3 regions of the Neobacillus sp. SAB-20_R2A genome follow, and region 3 is predicted to be linked to each of the others. Evidence: riboswitches for the same ligand, from Rfam matches in the RefSeq annotation. Region 3 holds a riboswitch; each other region holds the start of a gene.

Region 1 (10,580 bases), 1.2 Mb from region 3:
TCTTTAATTCGTCAATAAACTCATAAAAATGCCTTTCAAACCGTTCGGCACATTCTTCGCTTTCATCCTCTGAAGCTTTCTTCATCATTTCCCAATCCAGAAGGGCAGCCTCCAATTTCTCGTAAACACGATTTATCACATCATCACTCCTTGGCTATTAGTATCTAAGCGAAAGCTTAACAACAAGGCGTTCCTTGAACAAATACTGCTATGGTTTTGAGTATACAGAAGCAATCCTTTTAAGACAAAGGATTCGTCACTTGTTATGACTTTTGGTCTAATTCGTAATGGAATTTTCGTTCATGTAGGAGGTTCAGGGGCTCAAATGTTTCAAGCAATGACACTGTGGCCTTGGTTCTCCCTCTTTGGAAATAAAAAAATGGGCAGCTTTTTACAGAGGCAGAACCAAAGCGATTTAAATTTCATAAAAGAGCTTATCGAAGTTGGAAAAATTACACCAGTCATTGATAAAAGGTTTAAATTAAGTGAAATTCATGAAGCATTCAAGTATTTCGAACAAGGGCATGCTCAAGGTAAGGTAGTTATTACAATTTGAAAACTATTAATTTGACGTAAGCGAGTGCATCTTTCAATAGTTCGGTCGCATAAGAAAGCTATGAGCCCGAACTGTTGAATCATTAAAAAGTACGGTATCATAGAAAGGTTATATGCGCCCGAACCGTTGATACATAGAAAAGTTCGGTATCATAGAAAGGTTATATACGCCCGAACCGTTGAATTATAGAAAAGTACGGTATCATAGAAAGGCTATATGCGCCCGAACCGTTGAAACATAGAAAAGTACGGTATCATAGAAAGGTTATATGCGCCCGAACTGATGAATCATAGAGAAGTTTGGTCGCATAGAAAGGTTCTATGCACCCGAACTGATGAATCATGAAAGATTGCGGTATCATAGAAAGGCTATATGTACCCGAACTGATGAATCATAGAAAAGTTCGGTATCATAGAAAGGTTATATGCGCCCGAACTGATGAATCATAGAGAAGTTTGGTCGCATAGAAAGGTTCTATGCACCCGAACTGATGAATCATAGAAAAGTTCGGTATCATAGAAAGGTTCTATGCGCCCGAACCGTTGAATCATAGAAAAGTTTGGTATCATAGAAAGGCTATATGCACCCGAACTAATGAAACATAGAAAAGTTTGGTCGCATAGAAAGGTTCTATGCACCCGAACTGATGAATCATAGAAAAGTTCGGTATCATAGAAAGGTTTTATGGGCCCGAACCGTTGAATCCATAATAGTTGGGCATCATAGAAAGACAAAATGCGCCCGACCAGCTTATTTTAACTGGTTTCTTTTTTTACAAAAAAAAACCGCCTTGGCGGTGCTTTTGAATTCTAATTATGTTTAATAGGAAATGTAAGTTGAAAGGTAGTTAAGTGATTATCTGACATACATTCTATTTCACCGTGATGTTTCTCAACAATATTCTTACAAACGAATAAGCCGATACCGGTACCTAGTTTCTTAGTAGTGAAGAAGGGTTCGAAAATTAAATGTACTGCTTCAGGATCGATAGTGGGGCCATTATTAGAAATACGAATTTTGATTTGGTGATCATCTATATTTGTTTGGATATCAATTTTCCGCAGATTTTCTTCTTCACACACAGCGTCAACTGCATTTATTAATAGGTTTAGAAAAACTTGTTTTAACTCATTCCTATCGCCAGTAATACAAATATCAGCATCGATATTTGTATGAATTTGGACATTGCCATCGACGATGCTTGGATAGAGGAAATCAAGCACATCTTCTATTAATAAATGGATGGTAATGTCTTCATTCTGGCTTTCTGCCAGCGTGTTTAGTTTTGATGTATGAAGGAACTGAGTAATCCTGAACTTAAGTTGATCTAATTCTTGGCTGACGACATCTAAATATGGTAGATTAGGATGCTCGTGCTTTAATAGTTTTATAAAGCCCATAACGGAAGTGAGCGGGTTGCGAAATTCATGAACAAAGCTAGAAGACATTTGTCCAAGAATCGCCAACCGGTCCTTATGTGTTTGAGAAATAAATAAATTTTGTTCTTGTAGTTTCTTATCTTTGATTTCGGTGTACTTAGAAACAGCGTAGAAACAGAATAAATCAAACTGTTTATTGACCAAGTCAATCGTTGGCTGCAGCTCTTCTGGTATGAGTCCGGAAAGGTTTAAATATTTAATAATTATACTTCTGCCCAGATTTACATTATAAACAAATTCCCCAATATTGACATTAGCCTCGACCCGTTCCAGGGCTACTTTGTGCGCCAATGATTTAACATCTTCATCAGAGAATCCCTTTAAAATTGAATTAGTTATGAGATGGTACATTAAATGACCATTCTTTAATATTAGCTCTGGATTATCCCGGTAATGATGGATAATAATTTGCTCTTCCCAAAAATGTATAAACTTTTGTTCATTCTCAATTAGAAATTGGCCTACTTTTTTATCCATACACAGCCTGCTTTCCACTATATTAAAGTGATTATAGCATAAAAATTTGATGCATGGGGACGGTTCTCGTGCCTCAAAATAGGTGTAAATAAGAAATATTTCAAAGCAATTTGATGAAATGTACGAGCAAATAAAGTTTGAAATGTTTGACTTTTTAGAATAAAATGTTACCATATATCCATATGAGGTAATCTTTTCAAATGAATATGAATCAAATCCGCTAGAGGTGCCTTTTTGAAAAGGCTGAGATTGAAGTGTGACTTCGGGACTCTATGAACCTGATCTGGTTAATGCCAGCGTAGGGAAGTGGACAACGGGATTTTTGGAGAGCAAAATTTTTATTTCTAAATTTCGGCCACTTTCTTACAAAAGGAAGTGGCTTTTTGTTTTGCCTGTTTTGCGCTTCCTTAGACCAGCGAAATCCATTCAAAGGGGGGAGTTGTATTTTTACTAGTCTAAAAGAAAAAGAGTTGCATCTTATATCCAATGGTAAAATGTCGATCCACCAATTGGCTGAAATAGCGAAGGATATTCATCCATTTGTAACTGCGCTACACTTGCGGGAAAAACAAAAATCAGCAAAGGAGCTTTTTCAAGCAGTCGAACTTTTAACAAATGTAAACGTCCCTCTATCAAAAATCGTGATTAACGATCGGGTAGATGTTGCAATCGTGGCAAAGGCCCTTGGTGTTCAATTAGCCTATCATAGTTTAGATACAGCCTGTGTAAAGGAGCATTTTCCTCAACTTAGGGTCGGGACTTCCATTCACTCTTATGAAGAAGGAAAAAATGCAAAGGAGAATGGAGCTGATTTCGTTCTATACGGTCATGTCTTCCCTTCGCAATCAAAACCAGGAAAGACCCCAAAAGGACTAGAGGAATTAACACGGCTGTCACAGCTGAACATTCCCGTGATTGCCATTGGCGGGATAACGCCGGAGAATACGGAAGAGGTCCTACAGGCAGGGGCAACGGGTATCGCTGTCATGTCAGGTGTTTTAGATGCTCGTGACCCCTTATTAGCCGTAAAGTCCTACATACATGCATTTAGAGATGGAGGTGGGAAATATGGATCATACATTTGATGTTGCCATAATTGGAGGTGGTGTTAATGGAGCCTCGATTGCCTATCAGTTATCAAAGCAAGGAAGAAAAGTCATCATTATTGAGAAAGAACAAATCGGCTGCCAAGCATCAAGTGCTGCCGCCGGAATGCTGGCTGCGCAAGCTGAACTTGAACATGACGGTCCATTATTCAAGTTGGCGATAAAAAGTCAAGCAATGTTTTCGGCTCTCGCTAATGAATTATTGGAAACTACTGGTGTGGACATCGAGTTTGTCAATAAAGGGATGTTAAAAATTGCAGAAACCGAAGACATAGCAGAAGAAGTAAAAAAACAAGTCACCTTTCAAAAGAAATGGGATCCAACCATAAAATGGCTGGATGCGAAGGAATTACAAGAAATGGAACCGTCACTTTCACCAAGCGTACCTGGAGCGATGTATCTCCCGAACGACGGGCATGTACAGCCTGCAAAGTTAACGCAGGCGTTCGCAACAGCGGCGGTCCATTTTGGTGCTAAAATACTTGAAAACACCGAAGTGCTATCTTTTCTTTATCAAAACGGTCAGGTGATAGGGGTGCAAACCACGAACGGAACCATCCTTAGTGATAACTTTGTTGTTGCGGCCGGTGCTTGGGCGGCCCAATTAATGCGTGAATCTGGTTTAGAGATGAATATGTATCCTGTTAAAGGTGAATGCTTTTCAGTTAAAACAGAAAGGCCAATTATCAATAGAACCATTTTTTCAGATAAACGTTGCTATCTTGTACCAAAAAAGAATGGAGAAATTTATATTGGTGCGACCATGATTGAACATACATTCGATAAAAAGGTAACAGCAAAAGGGATTTCCACTTTACTGGAAAGAGCAACCCAAATCATACCGCAAATTAAAGAGGCAGCGTGGGAGCGGGTGTGGGCTGGAATTCGGCCACAGACAGGTGATGGACTGCCTTACATTGGCGTGCATCCGAGGTGGAAGAATTTGTTTGTGGCAGCAGGGCATTTTCGCAATGGGATTCTACTTAGCCCGATTACAGGGAAACTAGTGGCTGAATTAATCGAAGGCAGACTGAAAGATGAGAATCTGCTATCAGCTTTCAGGCTCGACAGAAATATGTTGGTAGGAGGTAAACCATGAAGGTATTAATAAATGGCGAATGGACCCAATTATCAGACAGTATGGTATTTGTGTCAGATGTTCTTCAGCATTTTGAAATCCATGATAAAGTCGTTGTGGTCGAAGTAAACGGTGAAATTTTAACCAAGCTGGAACACCAAAGAACTAGACTAGCAGATAAAGACCGAATTGAAATAGTCCATTTTGTAGGAGGCGGTTGATATGTTAAAAATTGGTCCATTATCCTTCCAATCTCGTTTATTGCTTGGGACAGGGAAGTATCCAAGCTTTGACATCCAAAAGCAGGCGGTCGAAGTGTCAGAAGCAGAAATCCTTACATTTGCAGTAAGACGGATGAATATTTTTGAAGCCAGCCAGCCGAATTTTTTAGAGCAGCTAGATACCAATAAATATACGCTGCTGCCAAACACTGCAGGAGCGAAAACAGCTGCAGAGGCTGTCCGAATCGCTAAGTTAGCGAAAGCATCAGGCTTATGCGACATGATTAAAGTGGAAGTGATCGGCTGTGATAAAACGTTACTTCCTGACCCGATTGAAACGCTAAAGGCCACCGAAGAATTGGTGAAGGAAGGCTTTATTGTACTCCCTTATACCTCTGACGATGTGGTGCTAGCCCGGAAACTTCAAGAAGCAGGCTGCCATGCTGTCATGCCAGGGGCGTCGCCAATCGGTTCTGGTCAAGGGATTATCAATCCGGTAAACCTCCAGTTTATTATCGAACAATCCGTAGTTCCTGTCATTGTCGATGCGGGTATCGGATCGCCTGCTGATTCTGCCTATGCAATGGAATTAGGAGCTGATGCGGTGTTATTAAATACCGCAGTTTCAGCAGCAAAGGATCCGGTTAAAATGGCAAAAGCGATGAAATTGGCGATTGAAGCGGGAAGGCTAGGTTATGAAGCGGGCAGAATCGAGAAAAAGCGATATGCGACAGCCAGCAGCCCTAAGGAAGGAATGAGTATCGGGTGAATAATCGATACTCTAGGCAAGAGTTGTTTCCGCCGATAGGAAAAGACGGCCAGCAGCAAATTTCCAATAAACACGTACTTATCATTGGAGTTGGAGCACTTGGATCTGCAAGTGCCGAAGCATTTGTCCGGGCTGGCATCGGCAAACTCACCATCGTGGATCGGGATTATGTCGAGTGGTCCAATTTACAGCGGCAGCAGTTATTTACAGAGGAAGATGCGAAAAATCGAATTCCAAAAGCAATCGCGGCTAAAAATCGGTTAATAGCGATTAACTCTTCTGTGAACATTGAGGCCATCATTGCAGATGCTTCAGCCCTAGAGCTTGAAGATTGGGCAAAAGAAGCAGATCTGATGATGGATGCTACGGATAATTTTGAAACAAGAATGATGATAAATGATGTCTCGCAAAAAGCCGGAGTTCCCTGGATTTACGGTGCTTGTGTGGGCAGCTACGGCATTTCCTACACGATCATTCCTGAAAAAACGCCTTGCCTTTCTTGTTTGCTTGAAACAGTTCCTCTGGGAGGGTTAACCTGTGACACGGCCGGAATAATTAGTCCAGCTGTAAACATGGTTGTCTCGTTCCAAATAAGTGAAGCATTGAAAATCTTGGTCGGAGATGTGGACTCATTAAGAAACAAACTCGTTTCCTTTGATTTATGGAAAAACCAATTTAGTGCCATTCAGGTAGATAAATTGAAGAACAAGGATTGTCCTTCTTGCGGGCCGCAGCGCTCGTACCCCTATTTATCCTTTGAAAATCAAACAAAAACGGCGGTCCTTTGTGGAAGGGATTCAGTTCAAATCCGTCCCTCCGTTCCAATGGTGCGCGACCTTGAAGCGTTAGAAAAAATATTGGAGAAACAAACTGGAGCTGTACAGAGAAACCCGTACCTTCTCTCCTATACCGTGAATGCTAACCGCTTAGTCATTTTTAAAGACGGAAGAGTTTTGGTACACGGCACGAAGGATGTTTCGGAAGCGAAAGCGCTGTACCATAAATATTTGGGGTAAAGGGTAGTATAGTGAGCGGGAAATTAATTGTCACTAAGTGAACTTATTTAAGAAAAACTTTATCAAGAAGGGCGATGTTTTCAAGAAGCATCGCCCTTTCCCTATTTTATAACTCACTGCTTTTCAGTTCTTCCTTAACCATTTCGTCTAACCGCTCTATCATTTTTATGGCTCTATCTCGATCCATTTTTCGATAATGGTGCATTCCGCCTTGCTCCTCGTCCATCTCATCGGCTAATTTGACGATTTCTTGCAACGGGGTCCGGTTGATAAAACCTTCCGGCATGTAAGAATCCGTATGGAATAAGACGGCCAGTGCGATTTCTTTGGCTATAATCGGATTTTCTCCCAACCGGATCAATAATTTATGGGCCCTTTCCGCACCCTTAATTGCGTGTATATCATTTTGTTTATATAAATCATAATCCCATTTGCCGTTGCGATACCAAGTGTAATGACCCATATCGTGCAGCAATGCTGCTTTTGTTGCCAGATCAACGGAAACGCCGCGTTCTTTTGCCAACTTAAAGGCATGGTAGGCACAAGCAATAGCATGTACAATTCCAGACCGGCTCAAATACTTTTTTGCAATATGATGATTGAAAATTTGAATTAATGTTACCTCTCTCATTTTAATCACCTTCTTAAAAAATTGTTATTTTGTATTATAAAACAATTAATGTTGTTTTGTTAGAAAAAGTTTGTGATTATAAGGAAAAATGTTTTGGAATATTTGAGACAGCGGGGAAACCAAGAGGAGATTTAACCTATTTTCTCTTTTACTTTTCATAAAATTCTGTTAGAATCACTCAGATAGGAGGTGTCTTACATGAGTAACAACTTAACCGAACTACTAGGTCCTCCATACGATCAACTTATGGATGCCAAGGTAGATAAAAGTCCTAGTGAAGTCGTGATTACGAATAACGATGGCGAAACTTATTACATAATTTCGGCTGAAGAATACGAAAATGGCCCGAAACAACAAGGGTATAAAATCGTTGTGGCAGATGGGGAGTAATTTTTTACTCCTCTTTTTTATTTTTTGATTTCATTTTCAAAACTATCCTTCAATCAAATTTCTTCCATGTTCATTTTTTGGACGAATAAACGGAATAATAAGTGTGGAGGTGATTGTAATGGAAAAAGAAAACAAATTTCCTGAAGCGATGAATGATATGGGGACACCCGCTGAAATGAGCCCTGTCAAAGACATAATGGATGCAGATTCAAAGGCACCAATGGTCGAAGTTAATCAACCGATTGATGCACAAGATCCACTTGAAATAAGAAGCCGCGGGTCAGTGACTGTTTTATAAATCAAAAATAAAAACAGGTAAAACAAAAAGTTTTACCTGTTAAGAGAACTTTTATTAAAATTTGCACATGAAATGGCTGTAAGCCAGGTTTTGTTCTTCCGTACTGCAAACAGCGTCAGCCTCGTACAGGAAGCAGTAGTCATCTATCTATCAACCAATGGTTGATCCATCCGTTAGGTTCATTTCCCGCAGGATGATGCCCCGACCAAAATTTGGGTTGCTCGCTCGTGGGGTTTACCCGTTCCACCTTTTCCGTTTCCAGAAAAGCATCGTCACTGTGGCACTTTCAGGTTATTCTCAGCATATCTCTAGAGACTTAGCATGATTTCACCGCCGTCAGCCAATATCAAGATTGACTGCCCACCTTTGCAGATGGCACGAACACTACAGGCATCTCAGCACTGTGCGAGCCTGGACTTTCCTCAGCTCCTATAAAGGAACCGCGACTACTCACCATTCCATGTGTCCTTCGCTTAGAAGCGACAATAACTAATATAACAGGAATACTAATTAAAATCCATGGTAGTTTAATTCCATTGTTACCAATTTCAGATTCGATTAAAAGTGAATCAATGAAACAATTGTGGACCAATGTCGGTTCCATCGTATTAGCTCCATTACTTACACAGTATTATTCTTTGATGGACTAATAGCATAAAATCCGCAAATTGAAAATATTTATGTAAGAGGTACAAGCAATGTCTCCGTCAAAAGCTTCTGAAAAGGGCTGATATCTTGAACAAAAATAATAATGTGCTGATTGTCATGTTTTTATTATTAATCTTATTGATTGTTCTTATAATCAATGTGATACTTCACGTTAAAATTTATGTCGTATACAGTTCCGGTGTTGGCCCAATTTTCTTAATAGGCTTAATCATTTTTTTAATTGCTTTATTTTATTTCAAAGGTTAAAACCTTACAAAGCCAGGCATTCTGTGTATGCTTGGCTTTTTATTTTTTATAAAAAAATCCACTGGAAGGTTAGAAAAATCTAGAAATTATAGTAAGATGGTATATATCATCTTAAATATGGTAATAGAGAGTTTTGATTTTTAAAAATGATTAAATAGAGGTTATGTAGCATGAGCATCGATTTGCTTGCTAGACTCGAGGAAGAGAAGAATCAATGGTTACATAAAGCGATGGATCGCTTTAAGGAAGAGTTTACGTGCTTTGATGGCAAGACAGTATTCACACCGGAAAATCAAATAATGCAGATGAAAAGCATTCATAGACAGAACAATCTTGACCTGGACCGGATGGAAAAGGAAATAAAGCTGATAAAGGATAGCATCGAAGAAGAAGAGCAGGTTTATCAGCATTTGACCAAGGCCGTCCAGTATTTACAAGAGGATATAATCCATTATGAAAGGCTTCTATCAGAGTTGGCTACTATTCAATTGGAAAAATTCAACTGCCTTTTACATACGAAATTTGAATTTGATTCGAAAAAAGATCAAGTCGTGTTCAAGGATAGGAAAACGACCAGACTGATAGAGGGCTTTAATGAGGTAGAATCGGAGATGGCGGAATTCTATCGAAAGCAGCTGGATGAAAATGAAAGAAAATTAGCGCGAATTTTTCGCGATACTGCTCCTGATACAAGCTTTGAATTCCAATCCAATCCGCAGGCGTCCAGCCTTTCCTTGAAGCATGGCCGGGGACTTGACCAGTATATAGTCCTGAAACACTTTGAAGAGGATTATCGGATTGTTGCAGATACATTAAATGAAAACAACATGTTAGTTTACGAGTATTATATAAACCAATTGAATCATGTTAAGCAAATTGGAAAAAGAGATCTTTTGCAGCAATCTGCGGCCAAAAAGGAGCAACATCAAATGGCCTCAGAAAAAGCAGCCGAACTTCAAGAACAAAAACGGCAAAAGGAATTGAGCTTGGCAGCGCTAGAAGAACAACTTACGAGGGCGATCTGGGAACAAAACCAAGAATTAGAACGGTTGCAAAAGCTGGATGAATTTTTAAAAGAAGAATTTGTAGAAGCGGTCTCTAAATGGCAGGTTAAATTGTTTGGGGAGCAGACGCCGGACGAGGAACGCTGGTTGTACCATCAATACAGCCAGTTGATTTTAAAGCAAGCAGAAAGGATTATTGGAAATGAGCACTTCTAACAGAACCGTGGATGAAAAATATAATGAAGCGATTCAATCGTTAAAAAAAATCAATAACCTTCTCTTTTATGATGAATTAAAGTCACTATTAAAAGACCGGGAACAAACGATAGCTGAATTGAATGGGGAAGTATTTGAGTCTGTTGAAAATTTGCGACAGTCGCTGAGTCAGTTTCCTTTAGATATCAGTGACAAGCTAAAGGAAGAAGTCATCGCTCCTCAGTCGGAATTGTTTGACAGCAGGATGCACCATTTTAATGAAACGTTAACCCTATTGGAAAAAAAGATTGCCATGTGGCATCAGCAATATCAAGAATATTTATCGAAGACGGAACAGCTGCTAGAGGATTTAAAAGAACGGCAGCGCAATGATTATAAGTTCATGGAGATGCAAACCGAAAAGGTCCTAGAGGCCATTCGGTCATCTCAGGAGCAAATTGGTGTTCTATTCACCCAGGGAATTA
Region 2 (10,580 bases), 2.7 Mb from region 3:
CGGGAAGGGAGAATCTTTTATGAAAACTTCATCAATAAAATTTGAAAAATTAATGGGAGAACGCACCAGAGCAAGACGCAAAAGTCGGGCAAGGCTTCACTTGGAGCAATTTTTCGAGGAGCCCATCCTTCATCGAGAAATTCATGGAGAAAGGGTGTATGTACCGCTAAGATTACAGCAGATATGGAATGAGGTGTAAATTGGCCATCCTTAAATTACCTGCCTAAACACGTTTAACCGGTTCAATCGTGCTTAGGCAGGTAATTTATTATGGGCAAAAGTCTCCTCTCTAAATAACCCCTAAATAAAGGAAATAAGTTGGAGGGTATGGTAGAATAGGGATTGTGTGAAAAGGAGGCGAAATAGATGGATGATTTTGGGCAAATTGCGTTAGTCAGCATTCTGTCTCATTTGGTGTGTATTGCGGTTTCCTGGTGGGCCCTGCAGGCGATTCGCCTGGAAAAACTGTTGAAGCCTAACCATGTATTTCAAGCACGTTTATTGTACATATTATTGGCAATCTTCATCGGATCATCTGTTAGTAACTTTTTCCTTGATTACCTGCAATGGTCGAGACAACTCCCGTTAATGTTTCAATAAAACAGTAATTGGAAAAAAATTAAAGGTTCCAAAATGGTGATAGATTGAGTACAATCAAATTTATGTGGAAAAATAACCTGAAACTTGTCAGACGTTTTACCACCTATAGATAAAAAACGGGATTTTGTCTAAAAGTGACGAGAATTCCCAAGTATGCTCTCTCCCTCCTTGGAAACAATGGTAGTAAGGGGGAGACGAGAGAATGAACAGAAATAGAGTCACTTATATATGCCTGATTATATGTTTTAGTATTATTCTGGTTGTGATGGGGAACCGAACCACTGAGGCAAACGGCGGTCTGGCATCATTTTTTAAGGGAGAAACGAGCGTCGGCAAACTGGCATCTAAGACACAAGGCGAGACGCGCGTTCAGGAGGTATTTTTCCAAGAAGAAAAGGATCTTGGAAAAATGGCAGCTGTTTTTCAGGCCCAAGATATTATGCTTCAGGATTGGTCTATTTATGCAAGGGAGCAGGCGGCTGGTATTGACGTGAAGGAATACGCGAATGTTTTACGGAAGAAGTTTCCCGACTGGCGTTGGACGGAGAGGACAACAAGCGAGACTTGGGAAATGACAGCAGTATCCACAGCATCTAACCACCACACGGAAAAGCTTCAATTCTTGGCAACCCGCACAAAACAACCTACGACTGCGTATATAGTATATAGTGTAAGGGGCAATGAGTGGAACGAGGCCTCTAAATCCTTTATCATGAGCGGTCAATTTGGAAATAGGCTAAATGACATATTTCGTGGTAAACCAACAGTTTTTTCTTGTATGAAAGGCGTTGTGAGTGATAAGATTGATAAGGCTTTAGAAAAAACGGCGAATGAACTGATGTCGGGCTTTCAAGCTAAAGAGATCGAGGCGTTAAAAGAGGAGAATTTCATGTCTGTTTCGGCCATGTCGCCGATGTTCTCAGACGATATTGACTTGAAAAATAATAACATGAATTTGCAAATTGGCTTACGCTCCGAAGGATTGGGCGGTCCGACTACGGTTGTAGTAGGAACCCCTATCATTACGATTGAATATTAATATAGAGAAAATGGACGCGGAGGGGAATACTCTTGGAAAAGATCATCGTCCGCGGCGGACAAAGGCTATACGGAACGGTTAAAGTTGAAGGAGCAAAGAATGCCGTTCTGCCTGTTATCGCTGCAACATTATTAGCAAGTGATGGAAAAAGTGTGATACGTGATGTACCGACACTCTCCGATGTATTTACAATTAATGAAGTGCTACGTAACCTAAACGCTGAAGTGGCTTTTGATCATAATACGGTTGTTGTTGATGCATCTAGAGTGTTAAAAGAGGAAGCGCCTTTTGAGTATGTTCGCAAAATGCGCGCGTCTGTGCTTGTCATGGGATCACTTCTTGCACGTAATGGCCGTGCCCGGGTGGCTTTGCCTGGCGGTTGTGCGATTGGGTCCCGGCCGATTGACCAGCATTTGAAGGGCTTTGAAGCCATGGGTGCGAAGGTCAAGGTGGGCAATGGCTTTATCGAGGCGGAGGTTGAAGGCCGTCTGCATGGAGCAAAGGTTTATTTAGATTTCCCAAGTGTTGGCGCTACTGAAAACATTATGATGGCAGCAACGCTTGCGGTAGGTACGACCACGATTGAAAATGCTGCAAAAGAACCAGAAATCGTTGATTTAGCGAACTTTTTAAATAAAATGGGTGCGCGCGTGAAGGGTGCCGGCACTGGTACGCTTCGCATCGAGGGTGTCGATGTGTTGTTTGGCGCGGACCACAATATTATTCCGGACCGGATCGAGGCAGGTACGTTCATGACGGCGGCTGCGATTACGGGTGGAAATGTGCTTGTAAAGGGTGCAGTTCCGGAACATCTTTCTTCATTGATTGCGAAAATGGAGGAGATGGGTGTGACGATTATCGAGGAAGAGGATGGCGTTCGTGTCATTGGGCCAGAGCGCTTGAAGGCGGTCGACATCAAGACGATGCCGCATCCAGGCTTCCCGACTGATATGCAGTCACAGATGATGGCTTTGCTGCTTTGTGCAGATGGCACATCAATGATTACGGAAACTGTGTTTGAAAATCGTTTTATGCATGTTGAGGAATTCCGCCGCATGAATGCCGATGTGAAAATTGAAGGCCGTTCTGTAATTCTAAATGGCCCTTCTAACTTACAAGGCGCCGAAGTGGCGGCAACAGACCTTCGTGCTGCAGCTGCATTGATTTTAACCGGGCTGGTTGCTGAAGGTGTAACACGCGTAACTGAATTGAAGCATTTGGACCGCGGCTACGTGAATTTCCACGAAAAGCTTGCTGGTTTAGGTGCTGACATCGAGCGTGTGAAGGAAGCAGATGAAACCTTTATCGAACTTGGAAAATATGTTACGGATCTAAATGCCTAAGGGGCGTGCAAAGTTCCATTCTAAAATTGGACTAAATGCCGCGGGTATTTAGTTCTATACTCAGCTTAAATCCTATTTTAAGGGTACAACTGAACACAACCAAAGCAACGGGGCCTGGAATAACGGGTCCTGTTTTTTTGTATTTGTTTAGAGGGTGTTGCGGGTTGTCCACAAGCGGTTCGGTTATCATTATAAATAACGTGGAATTATACCCAATTATGTCTGATAACTCTGTGGATAAGTCGAATAACTCTGTGATTTGTGGATAACTTTTTTGCCAGTTGATTTTTCGAAAAAGAAGTAATAAATGCTTGTCCGCTCCCATATGTTGTAATGTGACGCATCCCGGGCGCAAGTGGGCTGTGAATTTACAAACTGGAGGCACAATCATGAAAAATATCAAACCACTCATCGTACTAGCAGCATTTCTTATTGCCTTGACACTGATTATACCCGCTGTGTTGGTATTGCCTTTTTCGAGCGAAAAGGCGAGCGGCAAGCTGGGCGAGGATCTCGCCAAGAAGCAGCCGGCGGCGCAGGAAACTACTTCCCCATCCTCTGACGCGGCAATTGACGTGGCCGTGTTCCGCACCGCCAAATCCGCAATTGAAGAAACCCCGCTGGAAGATTACCTTGTCGGGGTAGTCGCTGCCGAGATGCCGGCGGATTTCAACGAGGAGGCGCTCAAGGCCCAGGCGCTGACGGCACGGACGTATATTGTTAATCGGTTGGTTAAAGGGGATACGATTGGTGCCCCAAAAGGTTCGCAGGTAACGGACACCCCACAGCTCCATCAAGCCTACATAGATGACGCGCAGCAAAGGAAGAACTGGGGAAAAGATTATGAATGGAAAAAGAAAAAGATACTAGAGGCTGTCCGGTCAACGAGCGGACAGATTTTGACTTATAATGGCGAGCCAATTGATGCGTTGTTTTTCTCCACCAGCAACGGTTTTACGGAAAATTCGGAGGACTACTGGTCTGGAAGTATCCCGTATTTACGGAGTGTTTCAAGTCCTTGGGATAAGGATTCCCCCAAATTTACCAATCAGAAGGTTGTAACCGTGAAAGAGTTTGAATCACGGTTAGGAGTGAAAATCGGATCAAGTAATGCGCTTGGAAAAATTGTCGCCCGGACCGAGGGCAAGCGCGTGGCCAAGGTTGACTTTAATGGCAAGGTATTGACCGGAAGAAACATCCGCGATAAGTTGGACTTGAAGTCGTCTGACTTTTCGTGGGAACGTAAGGGGAATAATATTGTGATCACAACACGCGGCAATGGCCACGGCGTGGGCATGAGCCAGTACGGCGCGAACGGAATGGCCGCGGAGGGCAAGAACTACAAGGACATCGTCCAGTACTACTACAAGGGCGTCGAGGTGACCTCAGCGGAGAACATGATGTCGACGATTACGGCGAAGAAATAGAGAGTGTGAGTGGAAGCCAGGCGGGTGGGGGTGCCTGGCTTTTTTGGTTTAGGCAGGGGTGGAAAGTAAGTGAGGAAATTTGGAAAGTATTTGATCAAAAAGTGTAAGTAAAATTGTCAAAGTGGAAAGTAAGTGCGCTAAATCGGTAAGTAACTACACTAAATCGGAAAGTATATCCAAATAAATGAAAATTATTTAAAAAAGGTCATTGAAAAGTTACCTGGGCCAGGCTTGCCGCCTGGCTTTTTAGCTGTTTTGGGTAGCGGTTGGAAGGCTGATGCTGCTCTAAAAAGGGTTTGGATAGTAAAAGAGGAAATTTGGAAAGTATTTGATCAAAAAGTATAAGTAAAATCGTAAAAGTGGAAAGTAAGTGCGCTAAACCGGTAAGTAACCACACTAAATCGGAAAGTATATCCAAATAAATGGTAATCTCTCAAAAAAGGTAATTGAAAAGATACCTGGTCCAGGCTCGCCGCCTGGCTTTTTAGCTGTTTTGGGTGGCGCTAGGAAGGGGAGTTCTGTTCTAAAAAGGGTTTGGAAAGTAAAAGAGGAAATTTGGAAAGTATTTGATCAATAAATGTAAGTAAAATCGTTAAAGTGGAAAGTAAGTGCGCTAAACCGGTAAGTAACCACACTAAATCGGAAAGTATATCCAAATAAATGGTAATCTCTCAAAAAAGGTCATTGAAAAGTTACCTGGGCCAGGCTCGCCGCCTGGCTTTTTAGCTGTTTTGGGTAGTGGTTGGAAGGGGAGTACTGTTCTAAAAAGGAGTCGGAAAGTAAATGAGGAAGTTTGGAAAGTATTTGATCAAAAAGTGTAAGTAAAATCGTTAAAGTGGAAAGTAAGTGCGCTAAATTGGTAAGTAACCACACCAAATCGGAAAGTATATCCAAATAAATGGTAATCTCTCAAAAAAGGTCAATGGAAAGTTACCTCGGGCCAGACCTAATTGGATAAAACGCCATAAAAAGTTCAAAAGTTCATGTCGATTTTTGCAGGAAATTGGCAAACAAAAGAGGAAATGTAGGAGCAAATTGAAAGGAGTGGTCCGATTGTTTGCAAAACCTTGTGAAATGTCATTAAGAATCAAGAAATTACAGGCACTTTTTGATGGAAGGATGGATCCCAATCACCCCGATTGGCCGGATTTGGTTCACGAATATAAAAATAGGATGGCAGGGTATCGTGGCGAGAAATCCGTGGACTTTTACTTGAGCATGCTTCCAGAGGCCGACTATCAAATTTACCACGATATCCGCCTGCTTTATGGAAAGTATTACTTTCAAATTGACATCCTGCTACTGTGTGCGATGTTTGGCCTAGCGTTGGAAGTGAAAAATAGGAGCGGGGAGATCCATTTTAAAAGAGAATTAAATCAGGCCTTTTTGCGAAAAAATGGTCAGGAGGAACGCATAAAGAATCCGGTGCTGCAGGCCAAGCTCCAGGCGCGAAAGCTAAACGGGTGGCTGCAAGAGCACCATTTTCCAAACGTTCCAATCCATTATCTTTTTGTAAACAGTAATGAAAAAACCTTAATTACAGCGGAGCACGGGAACGAAGAGATTCTTCGGAATGTATGTAATAGTGAATTTTTAATAGAAAAAATAGAACAAATTAAAGAATTTCAAAAGATAGAGAAGCTAGGCTCCAAGGATTTAAAAAAGGTAAATAAATTACTACTATCGAAGCACACTCCCGATAATCCCGATATATTAAAGCAATTCCACCTGTCTCCTAAAGATATCCCCACTGGTGTGAAGTGCCCCGATTGCCGCTTTCTGCCGATGACTTATCATTCCGGAACCTGGTGGTGCCCGAAGTGTAACGCCAAATCGAAAACTGCCCATATTCCAGCCATCAACGATTATTTTCTTTTAATAAAACCGACTATCACAAATTCTGAGCTAAGAGAGTTTCTCCATATAGATTCGATAAGAGTGGCCAGCCATTTTCTAACGACCGCAGACTTCCCCCATAGTGGTACATTTAAAGACCGTGTTTATCACCATCCCGTATTGCAATAAAAAAACCACCGCCAACCAGCAGTGGTTTTAAGAAACAGACCGAACACGGCCAAGCATCTTCGCCAGACCTGCAAACTTCCCCTTAAACAATGCACCACGAATAAAATAGTAGCAGACGCTGATGCCGAGGAAGTCCTTAAACAGGTCAAATAACGACGCGGAGCGGTATGGATAGAACGATTGGTGGATTTCGTCACTGATGCCGTAGAAGGCCGCAATCAGGGCACAGGCCAAGTTCCAGCCTGGTGTAAAACTGAAACCGGCGACAGCATTGCTGCGCAGGTCAGTGTTACCGCGTCTAAACGTCAAACATGCGAGGACTAGTAATACATATAAAATCGCAAACTCTATTAAATGCAATGATTCTTTAATAGTGTGGTCAATATTCGAATCGGGCAGGCGCACGAAGTGGTCCGACGGCAGGCTCGATTGGATAAAGATGGCTGCCATATAAAGCACGGGCAGGACCCGCAGCACCCATTTTAAAGCCTTCATGAAACAATTCCCCCTAAAAGTTTTTCAAAAAGATGCATAAAAACGCAGGCGATTACAAAAAATAAAATTTTTTTCAGACTAGTGTATATAATTCTAGTTATCTGTTCAGAATGATTGCTGAGGTGATGAAAATGAGAGAGGAAGAAAACAAACGATCTTCTCAAAGTTCCAGCGTAAAACGCTTTTTCAAGAAGCGTTGGGTATTTCCAGCCATCTATATCGCAAGTGCAGCAATCATTTTAACAGGTGTTCTTTGGTATCAGTCCAGTGCAGGAGACTCAGACAAATACGATTACAAGTCTACTGATATTACTGGCAAAAAGACCAACCCGCCTGCAGTTGAAGTTAACTCGGCTTTAGAAAACGTCAAAATGCCGGTGAAGGATGCAGCATCTGCGGTCATCAAGACAAAGTTCTATGATTTCAGCGGGAAAGCTGAAGACCAGGAAGCCGCATTAGTATTCTACGAGAACACATACAATCCGAATACTGGTGTCGACATCACCATGAAGGACGGCGAAACGTTTGATGTATTAGCATCACTCAGCGGAACTGTCACCCGTGTTGAAGAAGACGCGGTGCTTGGAAATGTCATCGAAATTGAACACGACAAAGGTATTGTAACACAATATCAGTCCGTGAAAGACATTAAAGTTGAAGTTGGCGACAAGGTGAAACAGGGAGATGTTCTTGCCAAGGCTGGGCAAAGCATGTTCAATGAAAAAGCTGGAACACACGTCCATTTTGAAATTCGTAAAGATGGCGTCGCGGTTAACCCTAGTAAGTATATCGACAAACCGGTAAGCACTTTACAAGAAGCGACTCCTTCAAACAGCAAGGAATCTATGCAAACAACTCCTAGCGAAAAAAAGCAGCAGGAGTTGGAGGATCCAGCTGGCTCCGACGACCAGTCTTCCGATAAGGAAACAGACGACGGCAAGACCAAAGAAGACGAGTCCACTAACTCAAAAGAAAAGACAAATTCTTAATATTGAAAGTATAAGGGGAAGGGGAGTACTTCCTCTTTTTTTTACGTTTTTTTTCAAAAAAAGAATCCGGCCGAGTGCCAGATTCCGCACATTAAGCAAAAAAATAGGACCCGGCCGATTGCCGGATCCAACACGATATATTAAAAGGGGGGGTTATGAAAAAGTGTGACTGAGATTGTCCTTTTCACACTTTTATCTTACCCTGCAGATATGAACAAACTATGAACAAAAGGTGAAAGTTTGAAAAACAGTTATGAGAATTATCTGTTCCGATAACCACAAAGTTTACCAAAAAGCTTTCCATTTCCAAAAATTTCTGATATATTTTGACTGTAAGATTATAACTTAATATTGTTTGAAATGCTCTACTGGGGGGGTCCGATGGCTCGGACTGAGAGAAGAATGCATAAATTCTTTGACCCTTTGAACCTGATCTGGATTATACCAGCGTAGGGAAGTAGTATCAAAGGTGTCCGTGTTTAATTTGGGTACCGCTACTTTTGGATGAAAAAATCAGGTTCTGTGCAAACAGAACCTTTTTGTATTGTCCTCCATTACTTTCCAGTAATGAACTGCGCTGTAACTCCCAGGGTGCAAAATCAAACCATTTTGAAGGAGGAAGTTACATGCAGAAGCAAGTGGAAGGGAACATCGAGTTAAAATCACAATTCACTGGAAGTAAAAAGGTATATGTCGAAGGGGCAAGACCTGATATTAAGGTTCCGATGAGAGAAATTCAACTTAGTCGAACCGTTGCTGCTTTTGGAGAAGAAGAAAATGAGCCTGTTCGGGTCTATGATACGAGCGGCCCCTACACAGATTCGAATTATCAGGTCGATATTCAAAGCGGACTTCCAGCATTGCGTAAGAATTGGATTCTCGAGCGGAATGATGTGGAGGCTTATGTTGGAAGAGAAATAAAGGCCAAGGATAACGGATACCATGAAGGGGACCAACGTGCAAACCTTGAATGGTATCCCAATGTAAATAAAACACCCCTAAAAGCTAAAACAGGAAAAAATGTTACCCAGATGCATTATGCCAAAAAAGGCATTATTACCCCTGAAATGGAGTACATAGCCATTCGTGAACATAGGGACCCGGAATTTGTTCGTGCGGAAGTTGCCAGCGGGAGAGCGATTATCCCAGCCAATATCAATCACCCGGAAAGCGAACCGATGATTATAGGACGAAACTTTCATGTGAAAATTAATGCAAATATCGGGAATTCGGCTGTTACCTCCTCTATAGAGCAAGAGGTTGAAAAAATGACGTGGGCAACTCGCTGGGGCGCCGATACCATCATGGATTTATCGACCGGAAAAAATATCCACACAACGAGAGAATGGATCATTCGCAATTCTCCCGTACCAGTCGGAACGGTCCCAATCTATCAGGCACTTGAGAAGGTAAATGGGATTGCCGAGAATTTAACATGGGAAATTTACCGCGATACGTTAATTGAACAGGCGGAACAAGGCGTCGACTATTTTACGATCCATGCCGGCGTTTTGCTGCGATATATTCCTTTAACGGCAAAACGGACAACAGGCATTGTATCCCGCGGCGGCTCGATTTTGGCGCAATGGTGCTTGGCTCATCATAAGGAAAATTTCCTCTATACTCATTTTGAAGAAATATGTGAAATCCTGAACCAATATGATATCTCTGTTTCTCTGGGAGACGGGCTCCGTCCAGGCAGTATTGCCGATGCAAATGATGAAGCACAATTCGCAGAGCTTGAAACGCTCGGAGAATTAACAGACATTGCCTGGAAACATGATGTGCAGGTGATGATTGAAGGGCCTGGTCATGTACCGATGCATATGATCAAAGAGAACGTCGATAAGCAAGTGGAAATTTGTAAAGAAGCGCCATTTTATACGTTAGGACCTTTAACCACCGATATCGCACCAGGATATGATCATATTACTTCAGCTATCGGAGCGGCGATGATCGGCTGGTTTGGAACGGCGATGCTCTGTTATGTGACACCCAAAGAGCATCTAGGCTTACCGAACAAAGATGATGTTCGGGAAGGAGTCATTGCTTATAAAATTGCCGCTCATGCCGCTGATTTGGCCAAAGGGCACCCCGGTGCACAAAAAAGAGACAACGCTTTATCGAAAGCCCGTTTCGAATTTAGATGGGAAGACCAGTTTAATCTTTCTTTGGATCCGGAGCGTGCAAGGGAATACCATGACGAAACATTGCCATCGGAGGGGGCAAAAACAGCCCATTTTTGCTCCATGTGCGGGCCAAAGTTCTGTTCGATGAGAATATCACATGACATTCGGGAAAAGGCAGCGAGTAAAGAAGTGGACATCGAAGAAGGCATGAGAAAAAAAGCGGAGGAATTTATTCATGATGGATCAAGAATTTATCGATGAGACGAATTCCATTAAGGTAATAGAAATAACTGAAGAAATCACATCCTAAAACAAAAAATTCATATCTTGGAAAAGGAAATTGAAAACATCCAGCAACATTGCAGGCATCTATTTTCCGAATCCTATGGTATGAGGAAATGCCGAAAGTGCGGTTTCGCAGAAAGCACCTATTATTGATTTCCATTAACCTAGTCACAAAGGAAATCCCGGTTTAATAGCCGGGATTTTTTAATGACGCTATTTTCCTTAGGAGTTTTGTCCTGAAATTGGCG
Region 3 (10,580 bases):
CGGAAAGAACGTTTAAAAAATGCTGCATTGGAAAAACCTTTGTAAAGCCAATCGGAATCACGACCAAATTACTTGAAAGAGTCCCCATCGCAATCATCATAGCAGTTAACGTAAGCTTATACGTTTTTTTCATGATCTCTTCACTCCCCTACACTTTTTCGCAAAGCCTTTGCAGCTAAGTGCGGTGAATCGGCAAGGCTGATGGCGGTAATAACTGAAACGCCATCCGCTCCGGCTTCCACGACAGTTGCCGCATTTTCACTTGTAATCCCGCCAATTCCAACAATCGGTACAGCAATTCCTTGACTTCGCAGTTCCTCGATCAGTGCAGTCCCTCTTGATGGCTTTGCATCGGCCTTCGTTTTTGTTGGATAAACCGGTCCAATTCCGAAATAATCGGCACCAGCGCTAAGTGCTTCTTCGGCCTCCTCCGGTGTATGAACGGATACACCAAGAATTTTATTATCGCCAATTTGATTTCTGACTGTTACAGCCGGTTCATCCTCCTGACCAATATGAACCCCATCTGCGTCAAGCGCGATTGCCAGTTCAAGATCATCATTAACGATAAACGGAATTCTGTGTTCTTTGCATAGGCTTTGCAGTTTTTTCGCAAGAGCATATTTTTCTTCCCCGATTAAAGCCCCTTCGCCTTTTTCCCGAAATTGAAAAAAGGTAATTCCTCCGGCGATGGCTTCTTTCAATACCTCAACCGGGTCCTTCCTGCAATTGGCTGTTCCCATAATAAAATATACTTTCAAGGCTTCTCGTAAGTTTATCATGATTGGACCATCTCCATGATCCTTTTCCGGTAAGCCCCATGGTTTGTCGGCCCATGTCCCTGTCCAATCGCAATCCCATCTTCAATTGCAGCCTGAATAAAATCCTTCGCCTTGATGACCGCTTGATATACATCTGCTCCCTTAGCCAGTTCAGCAGTAATCGCTGCTGAAAAAGTGCAGCCAGTGCCGTGTGTGTTCTTAGTCGGAATTCGCTTACTCGTAAAAGTATAGAATTCTTTTCCATCGAAGAGGAGGTCTGTTGATTCTGAAGGGTTTTCATCATGGCCGCCTTTCAACACAACGTTTTGCACCCCTAAGGCATGTAATTTTTTTGCTGCCTCCTTCTTATCTTCTGCTGTACGTATAGACATCCCGGTTAGGACCTCAGCCTCTGGAATATTCGGGGTAACCACTTTGGCAAGCGGCATTAAAAATTTCTGCATCGCAGAAATTGCTTCAATTTGCAGCAAGGAAGCCCCGCCTTTTGCGATCATTACAGGATCGACAACAACATTATCCCAATGATATTTTGTAAGATTAACAGATACAGCTTCAATAATTTCCGCATTAAATAACATACCCGTTTTCACCGCATCAGTCCCCATGTCCTCACCGATGGCTTTCATCTGCTCGATAACCGCTTCTGCTGTCATTGGATAAACTCCATGGACACCTAATGTATTTTGCGCTGTAACAGCGGTTAATGCGGACATGCCAAAAACCTCTAACTCCTGAAACGTTTTTAGGTCCGCCTGAATTCCGGCTCCACCGCCTGAATCGGAACCTGCAATCGTTAACGCCTTTTTCATTTTTGCCCTCCTCCTGTTAATTTTTTTATGGAAGAATAAAGATTGATGTCATCTTCAGCAATCTTCGAAAGCTGGTTCAAAAATTCGATTTGAAAGCTTCCTGGGCCTGATTCCACCGTTAGTTCCGCCGCCTTTTCTGCGGCTATTCCGTATATCGAGACTGCAGCAACAGATGCCTGCAGTAAATCCTTCTCCACCCCGGTAAATGCACCAATAACGGAGGTTAATAGACAACCAGTACCTGTCACTTTTGTTAACAATGGATGTCCATTAGCCACAACATAAGTGGTATTCCCATTCGTAACGACATCTTCCTTCCCTGTAATGACGACGATACAGTTTAATTTTTCTGCAGCAGTCATGGCGAGATCGGTAATATTACCATTTGTGCTTCCCGCATCGACACCTTTGATTTCCCATTTCTCTCCAACGACATTGGCAATTTCAGCGGCGTTCCCTCGAATTATGGATACTCTTAGTTCCCCCATGATCCTTTGCGCTGTTTCCGTCCGATAAGGGGTTGCCCCTGCACCCACCGGGTCAAAAATAACCGGAATACCTTGTTCATTGGCCGCCTTCCCTGCCAAAATCATCGAATCTACCGTTTGTGAATTTAAAGTGCCAATATTTAAAACTAGTGAACTGGCGATCCGTGCCATATCTGCGGCTTCCTCAGCAGCATTGGCCATTACCGGTGATGCCCCAAGAGCCAAAAGTCCATTCGCAGTAAAATTGGTTACCACTACATTCGTAATATTATGTATAAGCGGTTTTACTTCTCTTACTTTTTGCAACGTTTCAAACAAGTTGTTTTTAAGCAAATCCTTCTCCTCCTTTTTAAAAAAAAACCAGGCCCTCATAAAGGACCTGGTTAAGTTAAGTAAGAAACCGTAAAAATTAAACATGGTCTACTTTCCTACGCTGGTATTATCCAGTTCAGGTCCGAAGGGTTAAAAACTAGCCGTTTTCTCTCAGCCCGCTAACAGGGCACCCCTAGTAGTTACATCAAATATGAAATTATCATCAGAATAAACCTAAGAATCTTTTTTGTAAAGAAAAATATCTTAAAAATACTTTTGTTTAACCCGCTTCTAAAAACTCCGAAATACTCGATTTCCGAAATTTGTACTTATTAGCTCTCTTTCGCAAGCTCCATCAATTCTTTAAGATCATTTGTAAAACCCTTTACCGCACGGTTATTCACTACCGTAACAGGAACACCGAGAAAACCGAATTTTTCCACTTCCTTTTGATACTCAGGATTTTCTGCCACATTTCTTGTCTCAAAAGGAATCCCTTCTTCAGTCAGGACTTTCTTAACCATTGTGCATTCGATACAGTCGTTGGTGGTATAAACAATTACTTGTTTGCTCAAGATAAAATTCTCCCCTGTCCGATTATGTCTAACATACACAATATTCATTTTACCTACAAAAAGCAATTTAAATGATTATACGCCAAATGATTTATATAAAGGCAAACAGTGGGAATACAGCTTCATGTCGGGTCATGTCGTTTTGTACATCACTCTACCGACCTCACAACTCGAGAAATGTCACTTCATGCGCTTTCCCAAGGAATAAACACAATAATTTCCCATCACAAAACAGCCTATTCAACCAAAAACCACGAAAAAACAAAAAAATAACCGTCAAAAAATGACGGTTTAAACGATTGTGTACCCATTATTTTACAATTCATTCGCCTCAGGTGGACAATTTGCCAAAATGTCTTTTTGTGATGTCTGACACCCATTTTCTTTTCATAAACCTTTCGAGCAATTTAGGAAGAATTTTTTTTCGCCTTGTTACGAGTGTTGTTACTATTGCTTTTTTTTCGTCTTTTGTGACGCCCCATTCTTCCGGGATAAGCTCAACAATTTCTTCTATTAATAAAATGGGGATTGTTTGAATGACTTCCAGGTGCTCATAAAATATTTTTTCATCCTCGATATAGGCCGACATCAATTCATGTGTGGCACTTTTTAATAAATCGGCAGGGAGATTATCTACATCCTCCTGGGTCCAATTATAGGAACCAAAAACCTCTGCCTGGTCGATCATCCACAGCTTATACGCTCCTGAACCTGAGGCAACTTCTTGAAAAAGAACATTCATACGAGTCCGATCACGATTAAACAGCCAATAATCAAATGCAATAATACCCGCTAATGACTGGTGGTTATCAATAGAAGAAATTTTTGAAACCTTGTGGCCATCCAGACAATCGGGAATAAACAAAGATGCAAATTGGTATTGGGTGTGTCCCATCTCGGCAAGTTCAGGCACCTGTAACGAGAATTCCTCCGGAATTTCTACGATTCTGCCAAATGGAATCGGCAATCCTAGATATCGCCCAAGGCAGTAGGCGACCCATTCATTGGGCAAAGATCTTTCAAAACCTTGCTGAAAGAATTTCACCACATACTCCCTGCCATCATCAAACGTGATTAGATGAGCATTCGATTTTCCTTGTAATTTTTTCTGATAAGAAACAGGTTTAATCAAGTCGCCTCCACCTCCCCATCTCCATTCCTCTCCAATTGAATGAATGATTTTAATAAGTGAACGTATTGATCCGCGACCACTTGAATGGCAAAATTCTCTTCCACCCGACGAACTGCAGCTGCCGACATTTTTCGATGCATGTCGGGATTATCTACAATCTCATAGATTTGCTTGACTGCATCGTCGACGTTTTGGCCCCGATAAAGCAAGCCTGTCTCACCATTTACCACCAGTTCGTTAATTGGCATGATGTTCGAAGCCACAACAGGAACTCCGCACACCATCGATTCAATAAAAGTATTCCCGAACGATTCCGACTTCGTTGTCGCTAGGGTGCAGCCGCCCGATTCGCGAATTTTGGCATAGACATGCGGCATCTGCTGGTACGGAATAACGGGAAACCATTTCACAATGTCAGTTAGTTCCCCGTCATTCCAAGCGGCAGCAAATTCTTCCCGCTGGACGCTTTGTGCACCGCCAATGAGCCAGAATTCTATATCATCACGTTCATTTTTTATTTTCTCGGCGACCTCCAATAGCATTGGCCAATTCTTCCGCCTATCAGTACGGCCTATCCAGCCGACAATTTTTTTACCATGCTGGTTAAGAGGCTGGCTTGCAAAATCGATTTCCTCCAATGGCAATGCCCGAAAAAAAGATGTATCGACTCCGTTGTATATAACGTGAATAGGGATATCCTCTGTAAGAATGGAAACAAGCCTTTTCTGATAGTGGGAGGGAACAATGATTAGTTTGGGCTCGATTCCTTTGAAGGTTTTCAGGTGCGGCATCAGTTTGATAAGCTCGGGGGTTCTAGCCTCTATTAATATAGGACCTTTGTATTTCGCTTTTCGAATCCACTTGTAGGCAGCACCGGTGTCGACTACGATGATGGCGTCATATCCATTTTCTTTGATAATGTTAATAATCTCCTTGTCGTCCTTCGTTAAATAAACTTTAGCCACATCCTGCATAATATGAAGGCCGCCGTGGTCCGTCGTATAGAGGAATTCGGTCTCAATTCCGTGTTTTTTAAAATAAATGGCTCGATTTCGCCAACCGGCATTTACTCCTCCTACAGTGAGCAAGCGCCAGATGACTAATATCTTCATGTTCGCTTCACCTCTCTTTTAATAGGTTTGTAGATTACCTTTTGTGTCTTTTTTTATCTTTTTCATGCTTGTGACGCTTACGATCTTTATCATGATGACCTTTACTGTGGTGACGATCTTTTTTTCGGTCATCATAACTGTATCCTTCATATCGGCGGGAGCGTTTATCCTTATTTTTCTTGCTGCTCTCTTTCATTGAGTAATTCTTCTCAAAACTTTGTTCACGTTTATCCCAGTACTCATCAATCTTTTCCATAACTACTTCTGGGTCAGTACCTCGGGCCAGCATGGTTTTGATCCATTCTTCCTTAAAAACCTTATACATTAACCCTTCAAGCTGTAATACGTATTTTTTTTCGTTGTCTACGATTAAATTCTTTTCACTTAATTTTTTTAAAGTGTTTTTGTCGGTTTCCTGCTTGAGTATGATTTCATAAATATGACGTGAAAGTTCTTCCATTCGGATGAAGTTCTGCCATTCCTCATATAAGTCAGGCGATAATGCTTGTACATGGGATAAAAATACTTCTTTATACTCTTTCCCTAAGGAATTAATTAATTTTCGAGGATAAGGGTAAACACGGTCGCGCCATACGGTCCTCGCGACATCAATCACCTTTAAGCTCCCGTCCTCCTGCAAATAGATTTGCCGTTTATGATGATCTATCCGTTCATAACCTATTTTTTTAAAAGTGATAAGCATGTCTATTAGTTTTGCAGAGAGTTCCTCCGTTAATGGCTGTGATTGCAAATATTCCCGCAGATCAACCCCTTTGATAATCTCCATTGCAATGTAAAGCTTCCCTTTCGCATATACTCGCGGTAAAAGGGTAGTCTTTTGGCCAAGCGATAAAGCATAATACTCCCGTTCACAATCCTCTTCATTTCCAAACACCTTAACGCAAATGTTATTAGTATAGTAAAAAACTGCTCCCTGCCGGCCTTTCCCAATCATCGTCAGCCGCGTATTATTCACAACCTCCACATCTGCATTAGGTACATTTTGGACGCTAATCCTGCTCAATATATTTTCGAGACGCTTAATATTCATTTATTTCCTCCCTCCTGTATTTTTTAAAATATGCCATTAGGTATGAAGCATAATTCATTAATATTACCTCCACAAAACGATAACCATCCAAAATCTTAACAATATCCGCCTCTTCTAATAGTTAATTCATATGAGCGGCGAATGGTTAAGGCTTGTATCCTATAAATGTGAAAGTAATTTTTGAAAATAGCATTTTTTCATAAAAAAAAACCTTGAAACTCAAGGTTTTTTTGGAAAACGAAATTCCTTGGCTTATAGAATTAAAAATGCAATTGGTGCTGTAATCAGGATCGTCAGGACTACTCGTTCGAACCAGATGACCACAAGTTTGCCGACTGTAAGTGGTATTTCAGTTGAAAGGATACATGGTACCACTGCTGAGAAGAAAATGATGGAAGAAACGGATACAACAGCAATGACAAACTTTGTAACAAGTGCAGCCTTTGTTACTAAAAGTGCCGGTAAGAACATTTCGGCAATACTTAAAGCACTGGCTTTTGAAGCAAGCATGGCATCCGGTAGCTGTACGAGCTTTGCGAAAGGATAGAAAATATAGCCAAGCCAATCAAAAACTGGGGTAAATTCCGCTAAAACAAGACCCAGCAAGCCAACTGACATGATCGAAGGAAGAATCCCCATTGTCATGACAAAGCCGTCTTTTAGGTTGTCCCAAATGTTTTTACCAAGACTAGGAGACTCGTTTGCAGTTACCATCGCTTCTTTCCATGCAGTCTTCACTCTGTCTTTCTTAATGATAACCTCTACGTCACCCTCCATATCTTGATAATAGGAATCACTCATTTTGGATAATGGCCAAATACGGACGGTGATAGCGGTTACGATGAATGTTACGATAAATGTTACCCAGAAATAGGCATTCCAAATGTTCATTATATCCAGCGTTTTGGCAACAACGATCATAAAGGTGGCTGAAACAGTAGAAAATCCTGTTGCAATAATTGCTGCTTCTTTAATAGTATATTTTCCTTCTTTAAAAACACGGTTGGTAATTAATAATCCAATTGAGTAACTTCCTACAAAGGATGCCACTGCATCAATAGCAGAACGTCCAGGTGTCTTCCAAATCGGTTTCATCACCGGCTGCATAAAGATTCCGACAAATTCAAGCAATCCATAGCCGACCAATAAAGCCAGAAATACGGAGCCGATTGGTACTAGCAAGCCAACTGAAATGACTAACTTGTTAAATAAAAACGGTGCCATATTTGGGTCAAAAAACCACTTAGGACCAACATTAAATACAAGCATCACACCTGCCACAAAACCAAACACTTTGAGGATTGAAAAGACTAATGTTACCGTGTCTTTTTTCCAAGTGCCTTTAATAAATGGGTAAACAGCACCCAATAAAATCACGAGCAATGCATAATATGGCAGAACTCCTGGAGCCGCCGTTTGAATGTAGGAAACAATGTGGTCCAGCATGATAGATGATTTCCCATTTACTGTTACTGGAATAAAAAAGACAAAAATACCAATGGCACTATAAACAAAAAACTTCACGATATTCATCATGTTGCTGTTCTGTAATTCCGGCTGTACAGCCTTTACTTGTTCAACTGAATGATTTGCCATACTCCATCCCCCTTGAAATAAACTTCCTTTAGTTCATTAAAGTACAAAACCAAAAAATTAAGCATTTGTCCACCTGAGGTGGACAAATACCCCAAATTGTCTTTCTGTGGTGCCTGACACCTATCTCAACATAACCCCTGTAACAAAGGTTAAAAATACTTGGGTGCCGAGTTTAACGGTTGGTTGGACTGCACTGTCTTTAAGCGGGTCTAGACAGACGATGTCCATTGCGCCTACTTTTGGATGTTTGGCTGCTGCTAGTACCCCTTCAAGCAGTTCAGCTGTCGTCATGCCCCCCGGCGTTGAGGCCGGTACCCCTGGGGCATAAGCGATGTCAAGGACATCCATGTCAACCGTCAAATAAATAGTGTCAACTTTAGCGGCGAGTGCGTCCAGACATTCAAGGACCGTCGCCTCGATGCCTTTTTTCCTGGCACGCCCCAGCGTAATATAATTAACACCTTTTTCATCTGCATATTGCTTTAAATCTTTAGTGTTAAAAAATCCGTGTAGACCAATATTATACATATTCGAGCCGTTCACGACGCCGCTTTCAATCAGGTTCCGCATCGGTGTCCCATTCGAAGGTCCATTATCACTCATGTCCCGTAAATCAAAATGAGTATCAAATTGGATAATTCCAATCTTCTCGCCAGGCCGGGCGAGATGCAGACCCTTTACCATCATTGCCGTAATCGAATGATCGCCGCCAATAGCGCAAATCTTGGACTTCGTAAATTGCTGATGAAGTGCCGTAGATGCCGCGATAATATTATCATGGCAGCGGCGGATATCAGTGACATGCATTGGGACGTCTCCTGCGTCGATTGCCGTCATTTCGGTGAGATCCACATCTTCATCCAAATTATAGGTCGTGAATCCTTTCCATGCTCTTCGAAAGGCATCGGGAAATTCCGAAGCACCTGATGCACTGATGGACGAACGGGAAAGCGGGACGCCGACTATCACAAAGTCAGCATCCTTTGCTTTTTCGGGGTCGCTTGCACCTGACAGAGGCTCAATCCATTCATGAACTTTGGAGGCCTCCGCACTGCCCCCCTCTGGCCGTACCCATGTAAAGCTTGGCGGATTTAGTTTAGGATAAAGAAAGCTCTTCAATGAGCTGACCTCCCTTGACAACCACCCGGCCATTTTTCACGACCGTATCAGTATGGTTGACACCATAGGAATATTGAAGCTTCATATAGTTTTCAATGTTAAAAATAGTCACGTCGCCTTTTTTACCGACTTCTAAACTGCCAATCTCGCGGCCGCGATTGATGGCATGGGCAGCGTTAATGGTGGTAGCGGTGATAACCTCTGCCGGAGTCATTCCCATTTTCAAGCAGCCAAGGCTCATGATAAACGGCAGCGAAACCGTTGGTGATGATCCAGGGTTACAATCGGTGGAAAGCGCGACCGGCACTCCTAAATCAATCATTTTTCGGCCATTTGCAGACTCAGCCATTAAAAAATAGGCTGTACCTGGAAGTAATACGCCGACAACGCCTTTTTCAGCCATTGCCTTCATACCTTTTTCTGAAGCTTTTAGAAGATGGTCTGCGGAAATGGCTCCAACCTCTGCCGCAAGTTCCGCTCCTTCATATGGCTCAATCTCATCTGCATGGATTTTCGCAATCAAACCATGACGCTTTCCGGCTTCAAGAATGACCCTTGATTGCTCCGGTGTAAATACCCCATGCTCACAGAACACATCATTAAATTCCGCGAGTCCGAGCTCAGCAACTTTCGGAATCATCTCTTCCACTAACACGCGTACAAACTCATCTGGGTTTTCCTTATACTCCTTCGGAACCGCATGTGCTCCCATAAAAGTAGAAACTACATCAACCACATGCTTTTCCTGTAATTCTTTCGCCACTTCAAGCTGCTTCAGTTCAGTTTCCCAATTCATTCCGTAGCCGCTTTTTGCTTCAACCGTGGTAACACCATGACGCAAGAACTGATTTAAACGGTTATAGCTTTCTTTGTAGAGCTGATCATGTGATGCGGCTTTTGTTGCTCTTGTCGTCGCGTGAATCCCGCCGCCAGCATTCATGATTTCCATATAGGTTTTACCCTGCAAGCGCATATTGAACTCGTTTTCTCGGCTTCCCGCATGAACAAGATGTGTATGCGGATCTACTAAACCTGGTGTTACAAGCTTTCCACTGGCGTCAACTAGTTCAGCCTCAGAGAGACGGTTGGCATATTTAGCTGCAAGCTCTTCATCAGTGCCGACAGCCTGAATAACTCCGTCCTCAATCCAGACACTGCCGTTTTCGATAATGCCGAGCTCAGACATTTCCGCTTTTACCCGTGGAGCATCAGAGCCGCCATGTAAAGTAACAAGCTGAGATGCATTTCTAATAAAAATTGCTTTGGTCAATTTGAGTCATTCCTCTCAAAACATAGTATTGCGGGATTATCTCGGGCTACAGGTCCATTTCAACATGGAATCCGCCAAAAAGTGCAAGTTATTCGCCGAAAACATCAACATATCCGCCGAATTAACCGAGATATCCGCCAAAATAGCGGACATATCCGCCAAACTCGCAGATATATCCGCCAAACACGATTGCGTACCCTTACCTGGTAGTACTAGTCTTGCTTAAGCATTGGCATTTTGATGCCTTTTTCCTTAGCAGTCTTAATAGCCAGATCGTACCCGGCGTCAGCATGGCGGACTACACCCATCCCAGGGTCAGTTGTTAATACGCGCT

Evidence for each region. A riboswitch is a leader RNA that binds a small molecule or an ion and turns the genes downstream of it on or off. The one in region 3 is predicted to bind thiamine pyrophosphate.
Region 1: linked by a shared signal. The riboswitch ahead of tenI (thiazole tautomerase TenI) and the one ahead of thiM (hydroxyethylthiazole kinase) in region 3 are both predicted to bind thiamine pyrophosphate.
Region 2: linked by a shared signal. The riboswitch ahead of thiC (phosphomethylpyrimidine synthase ThiC) and the one ahead of thiM (hydroxyethylthiazole kinase) in region 3 are both predicted to bind thiamine pyrophosphate.

Annotation. Positions count from the first base shown of each region.
Region 1 covers NZ_CP145895.1:3,686,913-3,697,492, reverse strand. The annotation lists gene V5M37_RS17890 (hypothetical protein) at 1-139, opposite strand, end outside; gene V5M37_RS17885 (zinc-binding dehydrogenase) at 266-556, shown strand; gene V5M37_RS17880 (histidine kinase N-terminal domain-containing protein) at 1,366-2,472, opposite strand; TPP riboswitch at 2,685-2,794, shown strand; gene tenI (thiazole tautomerase TenI) at 2,856-3,557, shown strand; gene thiO (glycine oxidase ThiO) at 3,541-4,677, shown strand; gene thiS (sulfur carrier protein ThiS) at 4,674-4,877, shown strand; gene V5M37_RS17860 (thiazole synthase) at 4,879-5,646, shown strand; gene V5M37_RS17855 (thiazole biosynthesis adenylyltransferase ThiF) at 5,643-6,662, shown strand; gene V5M37_RS17850 (HD domain-containing protein) at 6,769-7,293, opposite strand; gene V5M37_RS17845 (hypothetical protein) at 7,492-7,683, shown strand; gene V5M37_RS17840 (hypothetical protein) at 7,802-7,981, shown strand; RNA gene rnpB (RNase P RNA component class B) at 8,056-8,439, opposite strand; gene V5M37_RS17830 (hypothetical protein) at 9,067-10,116, shown strand; gene V5M37_RS17825 (hypothetical protein) at 10,103-10,580, shown strand, end outside.
Region 2 covers NZ_CP145895.1:5,671,160-5,681,739, reverse strand. The annotation lists gene V5M37_RS27735 (hypothetical protein) at 20-199, shown strand; gene V5M37_RS27730 (DUF1146 family protein) at 367-600, shown strand; gene V5M37_RS27725 (YwmB family TATA-box binding protein) at 803-1,639, shown strand; gene murA (UDP-N-acetylglucosamine 1-carboxyvinyltransferase) at 1,672-2,982, shown strand; gene spoIID (stage II sporulation protein D) at 3,372-4,409, shown strand; gene V5M37_RS27710 (nuclease-related domain-containing protein) at 5,463-6,434, shown strand; gene V5M37_RS27705 (VanZ family protein) at 6,462-6,929, opposite strand; gene V5M37_RS27700 (peptidoglycan DD-metalloendopeptidase family protein) at 7,061-7,918, shown strand; TPP riboswitch at 8,279-8,391, shown strand; gene thiC (phosphomethylpyrimidine synthase ThiC) at 8,545-10,308, shown strand.
Region 3 covers NZ_CP145895.1:2,484,962-2,495,541, reverse strand. The annotation lists gene thiW (energy coupling factor transporter S component ThiW) at 1-133, opposite strand, end outside; gene thiE (thiamine phosphate synthase) at 141-782, opposite strand; gene thiD (bifunctional hydroxymethylpyrimidine kinase/phosphomethylpyrimidine kinase) at 779-1,591, opposite strand; gene thiM (hydroxyethylthiazole kinase) at 1,588-2,412, opposite strand; TPP riboswitch at 2,488-2,596, opposite strand; gene V5M37_RS12195 (glutaredoxin family protein) at 2,724-2,966, opposite strand; gene V5M37_RS12190 (HipA family kinase) at 3,298-4,098, opposite strand; gene V5M37_RS12185 (glycosyltransferase family 4 protein) at 4,095-5,210, opposite strand; gene V5M37_RS12180 (hypothetical protein) at 5,245-6,261, opposite strand; gene V5M37_RS12175 (YjiH family protein) at 6,514-7,797, opposite strand; gene V5M37_RS12170 (agmatinase family protein) at 7,978-8,976, opposite strand; gene hutI (imidazolonepropionase) at 8,954-10,246, opposite strand; gene hutU (urocanate hydratase) at 10,459-10,580, opposite strand, start outside.